3 linked regions of the Thiorhodovibrio frisius genome follow. The protein of the gene in region 2 interacts with the protein of the main gene of each other region in a pairwise test. Links are inferred from orthologs where the notes say so. Each region holds a gene or a part of one and is shown on either strand. Other genes may lie near its edges.

Region 1 (3,561 bases), 3.4 Mb from region 2 along the record:
ATCAATGCCGTCTTCGCAAACAGCTTCGATGATATTTCCATTGTTCCAACCTTTGTGCTGACGCCGCTTACCTATCTGGGTGGGGTGTTCTATTCTATCGATTTGCTGCCAGGGTTTTGGCAGGATTTGTCTCTGCTCAATCCCATTCTCTACATGGTCAATGCCTTTCGCTATGGGCTTTTAGGGGTCAGCGATATTCCGCTCTGGGTCGCTTTCACTCTGGTGGCCTGCTGCATCGCTGTGCTGACCTGGTTCAGCCTGGAGTTGCTGCGCCGGGGCATTGGCATCAAGAGTTGAGCGGAATTTCTGCGGGCTCAGCTTGAGCTATGTGCGCGGCGGTGGGATGATTCCTGTTATGAATAAGCTGTGCCGGTACTCTTCCCCTTTGTTTTTTAGGCGTTCGCAGCGCAGCACTCACGCTCGCGCGCAGCGCGGCGGTTTCTGGCGGTTTCTGCTGGGCGTTGTGGTCTTGCTCGGGATTGGCGGCGTCGGCGTGCTGGGCATCTACGCGCTGCAACTCGATGATGTCGTTCGCTCCAAGTTTGAGGGCAAGCGCTGGGCGCTGCCGGCGCGCGTTTATGCACGCCCGCTCGAGCTTTACCAGGGCCGCACGCTGGCGCCCGAGGCGCTGGTGGCGGAGCTTGAGCGGCTGAAGTATCTGCCCGTCACTGAGGTCGACCGCCCAGGCACCTACCACCGGGATGGGAACAAGGTGCGTTTCTACACCCATGGCTTTCGCTTCTGGGATGGCGCCGAGCGCTCGGCACTGCTTGAGGTGACCTTTGCCGAGGGCGAAGTAAGCGCGGTTGCGACGCTCGATCAGGGCCCGGCGATCACCCTGGTGCGGCTCGACCCGGCGCTGATCGCCAGCGTTTACCCTACCCACAACGAGGACCGGGTCTTGCTGCGCCGGGCGCAGCTGCCCGATCTTCTCGTCAAAACGCTGCTCGCGGTTGAGGACCGCAAGTTCTACCGCCACTTTGGGGTCGATCCCAAGGGCATTGTCCGGGCGGCCTTCAAGAACCTGATGGCCGGGCGCACGGTGGAAGGTGCCAGTACCCTGACCCAGCAGTTGGTCAAGAATTTCTATCTGAATCAAGAGCGCACCCTTGAGCGGAAGCTCAACGAAGCGCTGATGGCAATGTTGCTTGAGCTGCGCTACGCCAAGGACGACATCCTGACCGCCTATGCCAACGAGGTCTACATGGGCCAGGATGGCAGTCGTGGCATTCATGGCTTTGGTCTCGCCAGTCGGTTTTATTTCGACCGTGCGCTCTCGGAGCTTGACGTGGCCGATACCGCGCTCTTGGTTGCGGTACTCAAGGGACCGTCCGAATACAATCCGCGTCGCCACCCCGAGAAGACGCTGGAACGGCGCAATCTGGTGATCGACATCATGGCGCATCATCAGATCATTTCGCTCGCCGAGGCCGAACAGGCCAAGGCAGCGCCCTTGGGATTGCGCGAGGGCGGTGCGCGACCAAGCGGTGATTACCCGGCCTTTGTGCAACTGGTGCGGCGGCAATTGCAGCGAGATTACCGCGAAGAGGATCTGCGCTCGGAAGGGCTGAAAATTTTCACCACGCTCGACCCGCTGATTCAAACCGCCGCCGAACAGGCCATTCGCGACCGCTTGCCCAAGCTTGAAAAACAGCGCGGTTATTCCTCGGGCACCTTCGAGTCTGCGGCGGTGGTGACCTCCGTGGCCCAGGGTGAGGTTCTGGCCCTGGTGGGCAGCCGCAATGCCGCCTTCGAAGGCTTTAATCGCGCGCTCGACGCGGTGCGCTCCATCGGCTCTGCGGTCAAACCGGTGATCTACCTCACCGCCCTTGAGCGCCCGGAGCAATTCTCTCTGGCGACCTCGATTCCCGACCAGCCCGTTAGTCTGCGCATTGGCGCCAATGTGTGGGAGCCGAAAAACTACGATCATCGCGTGCACGGTAATGTGCCTCTGTACCGGGCGCTGGCCAAGTCCTACAATCTCGCCGCAGTCAATCTGGGGCTTGAGCTTGGCGTCGATGAGGTCGCTCAGACGCTCAGGCGCCTGGGTGCGATGCGCCAGATCAATGCGGTACCGGCCATGCTGCTGGGTTCCGTGTCCCTGGCTCCCATCGAGCTTGCGCAGGTCTACCAGACCATCGCCGCCGGTGGCTTTCGCACGCCGCTGCGCGCCATTCGCGAGGTGTTGGACTCCTCCGGTCGCCCCTTGACGCGCTATCCGCTCGCTGTGGAACCGGTGGTGCGCGGCGACGCGGCCTTCATGACCCAATGGGCCATGCGCCAAGTGGTGGAGCAGGGCACCGCTGTGTGGCTTAAGCAGCGCTTGCCCCAAGGCTTGAGCGTGGCGGGCAAGACCGGTACCACCAATGATCTGCGCGACAGTTGGTTTGCCGGTTTTAGTGGCGACAAAGTGGCGGTCGTATGGGTTGGGCGCGATAATAATAAATCGACAGGACTGACTGGCTCCAGCGGTGCGCTGCGCGTCTGGGGCGATCTGATGGCGAACATCGACAACCAGCCACTGAGCGACATTCCGCCCGATGGCGTGATCCTGGCCCAGGGGTGTGGTGGTCTGACGATGCCGGTCAACGCCGAGTTTGCCGAGATGGCTGCCTGTCGCGAACCTAGCGGTCAACCCGGCGGCGAAGCGGTGGCCGAGGCTGACAGCGGCACCGATACTGACCCCGAGGAATCTGGGCCGAGTCGCGAGCAGTCCCGACCCGCGTCGGACCGCGAGGATCGCGGTTCGCGCAATCTTTTTCTCAGCGATTTTTATGGTGACTGATGACTGAGCACAGGCGATTCATCTCTCTTTTTGCGATGCCGATGGCCGCGATGCCAATGGCTCTGGTCCCAATGGCCTTGATGACAGCAGCGGCAATCAGCGGCTGCGCGACCACACAGCGCCAGGAGCCGCCAGCGCCCATTGTCGATGCCCGGGTCGCGCCTGCGCCGACCAATCGTGCTGAGCAAACCCCAGAGCCAACCACTCCGCCCGAGCCGGCGCGGATCTACGCCTACCAGCCGGTGACCACGGCGCCGCCTGCGGGCGCGGACTCCATGGCGCCCGGTGCAGCCAGTGCGCAGACGGGCGCGGCAGAGAATGCCGCCGGCAGTGCGACAACACCCGCCGCCGCGTTGCCGGCAACTGAATCGCCCGCGCAACTCCCCGCCGATGCGAACGCCGAGGCGGCTGGCAATGCGCCGGCGGTGGTCGGGCCAGGCTCAACCACGCCCGCTTTACCGGCCCCCGAAACGCAGCTCGCCTCGGCCTCCGCGTTGCAAACACCACAACTGGCACCGGCGGTTGACGCCCTGGCCAAGCAGGCCGAGGGTCAGCGCCAGAGTGGCGACTATGCTGGCGCCGCTGCAACGCTAGAGCGCGCTCTGCGCCTGCAATCGCGCGAAGGTTACCTGTGGAATCGCCTCGCGCATGTGCGCCTGGAGCAGGGCCTTGCGAGCCAAGCGGCCAACCTGGCCGCGCGCGCGAACGCGCTCTCCGGCGATAGCGACAGCCTCAAGCGCGACAACTGGCTGGTGATTTCCGACGCGCGCCGACGC
Region 2 (3,981 bases):
GCGCCTGCATCACCTGAGCCCGATCACTGAAGCGCACCTTCAGATCCCCCATGTCCTGCTCGGTTTCGTGCCCCTTGCCGGCGATCAGCACTGCATCCTCGGGGCCAGCGAGCAGCAACGCGCGGCGAATAGCCACCGCGCGCTGACGTTCGATTTCGGGAGGGGGCACGCTGCCATCTGCCTTCTGCCCGCTTGCTTGCGCCTCATCCATGCCGGCAAGAATCTCGGCAATAATGGCGTCGCCGTCCTCGTGGCGCGGGTTGTCGTCGGTCAAAATAATGTGGTCGGCCAGGCGTGCAGCGGCCTGGCCCATGAGCGGACGTTTGCCGCGATCACGCTCGCCACCACAGCCAAAGACCAGGATCAGCTTGCCATTGCAGTGTGAGCGCAGCTCGCCAAGAGCCTGTTCAAGCGCATCCGGTGTGTGGGCGTAGTCAACCACGCACAGGGGTTCGCCCTCGGCGCCGAAGCATTCCATCCGCCCCGGCACGCCGCAGACCTGATTGAGTTGATGCAGCGCGGTATCAAAATGCACCCCGCGCGCCAACAGCAGGGCCAGGGTCGCGAGCAAATTGGCCGCATTGAAACGTCCGATCAGCCCGGCCTCAATGACGCCGTCAAGCATCTCACTGCCGGCTGCTGGCCGCTGCACCTGCACGGTTAAGCGCAGTCCGCGTTGATGCAGTTCCAGATGTCGGGCGCACAGCAACAGGTCGCAGCGCCCTAGCACCCCGGCCGGAAGGCTGGGCGCTGGACTCAGACTATAGAGCGCCAACCGAGCCTCGGGCGACAGGCTTCCAAGCACCTGGACACTGAAGGCATCATCGGCATTGAGGACAGCCCAGCGCAGGCCCTGGAAAGCAAAGAGCCGCGCCTTGGCCGCCGCATAGGCATCCATGCTGCCGTGATAGTCGAGATGATCCCGGGTCAGGTTTGTCAGGATTGCATAGTCGAGATGCACGGCATCGGCTCGCCGCTGCGCCAGCGCATGCGAGGAAATTTCCATCGCCACCGCCGCAGCGCCCTGCTGGCGCAGATCGGCCATGGTGGACTGAAGGCTGAGCGCATCCGGCGTGGTCATTCCGGTACTGGACAGGGCGTCGGGAAACCCCTGACCCAGGGTGCCAAGGATGGCGCAACGCACCTCGGAGGCGAGACTCTGAGCAACGAAATGGCTAACGCTGGTCTTGCCATTAGTGCCCGTGATGCCGATTATTTCGAGCGCGGCACTGGGGTCATGATGAAAACGGGCCGCTATGGCACCAGCACGAACGCTAAGTTGCTCGACCGGAATCACCGGCAGTGAAAGCTCGGCGGCCAGAGCGCTCATTGCCGAGAGCGACCAGGGACCACCCGGCTCGGCCGCGATGGCACCGAGACCGCGCCCGGCCAGTTCGCGGGCGAAGTCGAGCCCGTGCGCCTGCCCGCCCTGGCAGGCCAGAAACAAGGCGCCCGGACCAGCCTTGCGGCTGTCGAGCGCGATACCCGCAAGCGGCACTGGCGACACTTCAATGCCAGGCGCAATGAAGCCTGCGAGCAACTCATCGAGCCGCCAGGCGCCGTTAGAAAACGCGGGGGCCGCCATCATCTAGGCGCCCCTGCGGGAGAGTCCGCGCCGGCTGTTAGCAAGAGGCTGGCCGCCGGATCATCCGGTGGCACATTGTAGAGGCGCAGGGCCATTTCCATGACCTTGGCAAAGACCGGCGCCGCGACCAAACCGCCGTAGTATTGTTTGCCACCCGGCTCGTCGATCATCACCACCATGACGAAACGCGGCGCGCTCGCTGGTGCCATGCCGGCAAACACCGCCTGGTATCGCCCGTCGACATAGCCATGGGGGCCGGCTTTCTTGGCGGTACCGGTCTTGCCCGCCACCCGATACCCCGTCACTGCTGCACGCCGAGCCGTGCCCTCGGGCGAGACCACGGTTTCCATCATGGCGCGCACGTCCCGCATGGTGCGAGGAGAAAACACCCGTTGCGCCTCACCCCCGCGATCCCGGCGCAGCAGGGTCACGGGTCGCAAGACGCCATCGCCAGCCAGCACGCCATAGGCACTGGCCAGCTGCATGGTGGTGACATTCAGCCCATAGCCGAACGCCAGAGTGGCATGCTCGAATTCAGACCAGCCCTCAAAATTCGGCAAGAACCCAGAACCTGTTCCCGGGAAAGGTTGCTCATCTCCAACCCAGTGCACCGCCTGTCCAAAACCGACCCGATCATAGAGTTGCCACAGCAGCGCACGGTCCATCTGCCGGGCGATTTTCACAATGCCGACATTGCTCGATTTCGTCAGCACACTCGTGGCGTTGAGCAAGCCATAGTTGTGCACATCGCGCACCCGATTTCTGCCAACTTGCAAAAAGCCGGGCCCGGTATCGACGGCAGTACCGGGGTTGATGACGCCATTTTCCATGGCCATGGCAATGACCAGTGGTTTGACGGTCGAGCCGGGCTCAAACAGGTCGGTAAAGACGCGATTACGGCGCTGCGCAGCCAGTTCGGAGCGCGGCGCATTGGGATTGAAGGACGGCTGACTGGCCGCGGCCAGCACCTCGCCGGTATCAACATCGAGCAAAACAGCAGTGCCGCCGACGGCCTGATGCTGACTCACGGCACGCTTGAGTTCCCGATAGGCCAGAAACTGCAATCGCCGATCCAGACTCAGCAACAGATCCTCGCCATGGCGTGGCGCGCGGATCTGCTCGATTTCCTCCACCACCCGGCCGCGACCGTCCTGAATCACCCGGCGCTTGCCGGGGATGGCGCGCAATTGCTGGTCATAGGCCAGCTCGATGCCTTCCTGCCCCTGATCGTCGATATCGGTGAAACCCAGCACGTGAGCGAAAACCTCGCCACCGGGATAGAACCGGCGATATTCGGTCTCAACGCCAAAGCCCTGCACATCGTAGCGGCGCACGACCTCCTCGGCAGCATCGACCAGGCGCGGCTCAACGCGGCGGCGCAGGTACATGAAGGCCTTCTCGCGATAGTGCTCGAGCCGCTGCTTCAATTCGGTCGGGTCGAGCTCCAGACTCTGCGCCAGGGGCTCAATGGCTTGGGGGCGTTCGAGCAGGGAGCGCGGGTCGATGCTCAGGGTGGCCACGGCGGTACTAATCGCCAGCGGCTCGCCATGGCGATCCATCACCATGCCGCGACGGGCTGGAATCTCGCGCTCGCGCACCGAGCGCAGCTCGCCCTCGTGCTTGAGAAAATCCGTCTCCAACACCTGCCGATAGAAGGCGCTGGCCAGCACGGCACTGAATGCAACACTCAGACCGACCAACAGGACCGCGCGCCGCGCCGGAAAATTTGGTTTTTGCGTCAGCGCTTTCTGCCAACGTTCAGCGCGCTTTTTGCGTTCGAGCTTAACGGTCATGGGTCGCCACCTCCAGCACGCGTACATCCGCCGCCTCGGGCAAGTGCATGCCAAGTGCTTGCCGCGCGCGCTCTTCAAGGCGCGAGTGCGCGGTCAGCGAGGCTTCCTCAAGGCGCAGCCGCCCCCACTCCACATCCAGGGCATCGCGCTCGGCACGGGCCTCCTGCAAACGCACGAACTCCCCGCGCGTCAGGTACTTGACATAGGCGACGGACACGGCACTGAAAATCACCGCAATCATCAGCAGAGCAAGACCAACCTGGCTCGAGCGACTCATGAGCGCCGCTCCGCCACCCGCAGGATGGCACTACGCGCACGCGGATTTGTCGCAATTTCGCTCTCGCCCGGACGCAGCGCGCCGCCGAGCGAACGCAGCAGCCCGCTGCTGGCGGCAGCACGCACCGGCACCGATTTGGGCAACACCGGCCCGCGCGCCTGATCGCGAATAAAGCGTTTGACGATCCGATCCTCTAGCGAATGAAAGCTGATCACCACCAAGCGGCCGCCGGCGGCCAGCAACTCAGTCACGCCCGCCAGGCAGGCGCGCAGCTCGTCGAGCTCCTGATTGATGACAATACGCAGCGCTTGAAAGCTTCTCGTCGC
Region 3 (3,440 bases), 4.3 Mb from region 2 along the record:
ACTCCATGATCAGAAATGCCCTTAGGTTGCGCGCAGGAAGGCTCTGAGCTGTTTAAGTTTTTCCAGAATTAAATGGGGCCTGGCTCGAATTGTTGTTCCAGATTTTTAATTGAACCTTCTCAATCGCCCTTGGATTGCTCCCAGCGCAAGAGTTTTGTTTTTGCTCTACCCGCTCGGCGAAGTATTGCGTTCGGCGGGACATAGCTGAAATTGCTATTATGCCAACCATATCGATGTTCTACGGGCTTATCATTCGGATGTATTACGCTCCTAGCGAACATCCGCCTCCGCATTTTCATGTTTATTACGGAGAACACAAAGCCATCGTCGACATTCGCACCTGCGAGATCACCGACGGCGGTCTTCCAAGGAAGCAATCGAAACTGGCTTTGGCGTGGGCTGAACCACATTAGGACGAGCTGTTGGCCGACTGGACTCTGGTAATGAATGGTGAAGAACCTTTCAGAATTTCACCGCTGCAATCATGGGGAGTCTTATGTGCCCATCTACAAAACGCGTCAGGCACCTAAGGGATTACGTCATATTTTTGGAGTTTGACAATGATGAGAAGGGCCAATTGGACATGAAGCCGTTTTTGAATTTTGGTGTCTTCCGGAAGCTTCAAGATCCTGAATTGTTTGTTCAAGTTCGGGTTGCGTTTGATACAGTCGAATGGCCAAACGGAGTTGACCTTGACCCGGCATTTGTATACGAGAAGTGCGAAAAGGTGACTTGACGACCTGAACAAACGGCCGGGGAAATACGGGAACGGGCCACGTTAATTTTCTGACGTGGTGCTCCAGCCAAAGACGGTTTTGCTCTCGCTTAAGCCGCTCGGCTGAGCTTGTCGTTCGGACGAGAGACTATCTCTCACCTTGGAGTAATTGTAGAATGGCAAGTATGAAAGACACACGCAACCAAGAAAGGCTATTAAAATCGCATGACATTGACGACTCGGCGTCAGTTCTGTCGCAAGAAGAACTTCTTGCTAGCGTCTGGGAATTATCGGAAGAAACATGACTCGCTAGCAGGCACCTACGATACTCAATCAAGACTACAAAGAAATATTGTTCTTATTAATGGAGAAGGAAGTTGAACTCGTATTGGTGGGAGCTTATGCTATTGAAATTCGGAGAAACCATTGCCATCTGTGTTTTGGCCTGAGACCAAAATTGGTAAGCAAAAGAGGTGAGAAATGAAAAAAGCCGCGTTTCTTGTGATTGGTTTTCTGTGTTTATCTTCAGCGTCCTTTGCCCAATTCACAGGGCCGGTGGCAAGCGGTCAGGCTAGTACGGTCGAGGCCGCGCGCAAGGCTCCTGTTGATACCTATGTGACTGTGACTGGCAACATCCTTGCCCACCTTCGAGAGGATTACTATACCTTTCGGGATGAGACAGGCGAGGTTCGGGTGGAAATTGAGCCACCGGTCTGGCGAAACCGGAAGGTTGGTCCGGACACCAAAGTCCGGTTGATTGCTGAAGTTGATCGAAATGCAGCTGGGACCATCTATCTCTGGGTTGAATCACTCGAGATTGCGGAATAGCTCTGCCTGACGTTCATGGCCCCGGCCAGCCCGATAAATAGAACTGCTGTTTCCCGGTAAGCTGTCAGGCAATGGCACCCCGGTCCTTAGTGCTCCAGCCGCCGCAGGTAGCGCTCACCACCAAGCTGGCGCATCTGCTGGCGGATCCAGCGTGCGCGCTGTCGTACTTTTGTTGATGGCTGATCGAGCTGATAAATGTTCGGGTTTGGCAACACCGCAGCCATGCGCGCGGCCTGCTCGGGAGCGATGGCGATGGCCGGGCGGTCGAAGTAGCGCCAGCTCGCGGCTCCTACGCCGTAGGTGTTGGGGCTGAACTGGGCAATGTTCAGGTAGAGTTCCAGAATGCGCGCTTTTGGCAGCAGGGTTTCAAGCAGCAGGCTGAACCAGGCTTCAAGCAGCTTGCGGACATAGTCCCGACCGCCCCAAAGAAACAGGTTCTTGGCAGTCTGCTGGGTGATGGTACTGGCACCGCGCAGGCGCTCGCCATGGCTAAAACGCTCCAAGGCAGCCTGGAGTTCAATCAGGTCAAAGCCGCGATGGTTCGGGAAGCGTTGATCCTCCGCCGCCATCACCGCCAGCTTGAGCGACGGGGAAATGGCGTCCCAGTCGGCCCATTCATGATAGAGCCTGAACTTGGTCGGTGCGTCTCCGGCCAAGCGCTCCGCGATCCAATGCTGCATCATAATGGCCGACGTGGGCGGGTTGACCCAACGCAGGGCACCGACTGCCAGAATGGAAAGCAGCAGCAGGAAAGCGACCAGTAGCGACAACCCGCGCACCAGGCGGGAGAACAGGGACGAGCTTTTCATCCGCGAATTCGCTGACAATGGATGAGCCTGTGGCGATCAATCTGGTGCGGCGAATTCATTGGCTTATTGGGGGTTGGCATGCTGGTCCAGGATGTTCGCAAAAGCACCTTAACAAGCTGTAATCTTTTCGCATGGTCATGTTAAGACGCCTGCACTTAGGCTTTATGGTCCGGACTGGTTGCTCGCCCTCAAGCCTGTTACCGTGAAACATTAGTTCCATGCTCCGAGGTACTGCCCCGCCATGAGAGTTAGCGTGAAACAACGGCTCTATCCTACGAGGTGGTGCCTCGCGAGGGGGCCACTTCAGTGCGCCGGATCTGGATATCGAACGGAGATTTTGCATGACAGCCACTCAAACACCAAGACCCAGCGCTCCGGCGTCCCCAGCCGTGGCCGCCGCAACCCCGCCAGCAGCGGTCGCCGAGACCGCCGCTGCCTTCGCCGAGCTGCGCACCCAACTGGCCACGCGCATCGTGGGGCAGGACGCACTGATCGAGCGGCTGCTGATCGCGCTGCTCGCCTCCGGGCACCTACTGGTTGAGGGCGCACCCGGACTGGCCAAGACCTCGGCCATTCAGGCACTGGCCGAGCGCATCGAGGGCAATTTTCAGCGCGTGCAGTTCACCCCTGATCTGCTGCCGGGCGACCTCACTGGCACCGACATCTACCGCCCCGAAACCGGGGAGTTTCACTTTCAGCCTGGGCCGCTGTTTCACAATTTGGTGCTGGCCGACGAGGTCAACCGTGCGCCGGCCAAGGTGCAATCGGCACTGCTCGAGGCCATGGGCGAACGCCAGATCACCGTCGGCGGGCGCACTTATCCGCTGGCAGAGCCCTTTTTGGTGATGGCGACCCAAAACCCCATCGAGCAGGAAGGCACCTATCCGCTGCCCGAGGCGCAGCTTGATCGTTTTCTGATGCACGTGCGGGTGGATTACCCGGACCCGCGTGCCGAACGCCGGATTTTAGCCATCGCGCGAGCCGAGATGCGCGGGCGCGCGACGGGCGGACCAGCGCCGGCGACCCTGGTCAGTCAGGCGCAGATATTCGCCGCGCGCGACCAGTCCATGGACTTGCACATGGCGGAG

The links. Proteins that work in one complex are often made in the same cells at the same time.
Region 1: the proteins of Thiofri_RS21435 (region 2) and mrcB interact in binary tests that used the Escherichia coli proteins (3 or more experiments, as listed by UniProt). The link is inferred for Thiorhodovibrio frisius from one-to-one orthologs.
Region 3: the proteins of Thiofri_RS21435 (region 2) and mtgA interact in binary tests that used the Escherichia coli proteins (3 or more experiments, as listed by UniProt). The link is inferred for Thiorhodovibrio frisius from one-to-one orthologs.

The regions. Positions count from the first base shown.
Region 1 is NZ_CP121471.1:1,335,505-1,339,065, forward strand. What follows is about bases 1-3,070. They hold mrcB (penicillin-binding protein 1B), read left to right. Parts: upstream 1-355; coding sequence 356-2,785; downstream 2,786-3,070. Other genes in these bases: Thiofri_RS06285 (ABC transporter permease), read left to right, coding at 1-297; Thiofri_RS06295 (hypothetical protein), read left to right, coding at 2,842-3,070. In the rest of the region: more of Thiofri_RS06295, read left to right, coding at 3,071-3,561. UniProt on the Escherichia coli protein: Cell wall formation. Synthesis of cross-linked peptidoglycan from the lipid intermediates.
Region 2 is NZ_CP121471.1:4,698,456-4,702,436, forward strand. What follows is about bases 982-3,981. They hold Thiofri_RS21435 (peptidoglycan D,D-transpeptidase FtsI family protein), read right to left. Parts: upstream 3,379-3,981; coding sequence 1,585-3,378; downstream 982-1,584. Other genes in these bases: Thiofri_RS21430 (UDP-N-acetylmuramoyl-L-alanyl-D-glutamate--2,6-diaminopimelate ligase), read right to left, coding at 982-1,588; ftsL (cell division protein FtsL), read right to left, coding at 3,368-3,655; rsmH (16S rRNA (cytosine(1402)-N(4))-methyltransferase RsmH), read right to left, coding at 3,652-3,981. Also shown: more of Thiofri_RS21430, read right to left, coding at 1-981. UniProt on the Escherichia coli protein: Essential cell division protein that catalyzes cross-linking of the peptidoglycan cell wall at the division septum. Required for localization of FtsN.
Region 3 is NZ_CP121471.1:369,915-373,354, reverse strand. What follows is about bases 492-3,440. They hold mtgA (monofunctional biosynthetic peptidoglycan transglycosylase), read right to left. Parts: upstream 2,353-3,440; coding sequence 1,630-2,352; downstream 492-1,629. Other genes in these bases: Thiofri_RS01970 (AAA family ATPase), read left to right, coding at 2,694-3,440; Thiofri_RS01980 (NirD/YgiW/YdeI family stress tolerance protein), read left to right, coding at 1,196-1,543; Thiofri_RS01985 (DUF2442 domain-containing protein), read left to right, coding at 492-736. In the rest of the region: Thiofri_RS01990 (DUF4160 domain-containing protein), read left to right, coding at 219-413; more of Thiofri_RS01985, read left to right, coding at 485-491. UniProt on the Escherichia coli protein: Peptidoglycan polymerase that catalyzes glycan chain elongation from lipid-linked precursors. May play a role in peptidoglycan assembly during cell division in collaboration with other cell division proteins.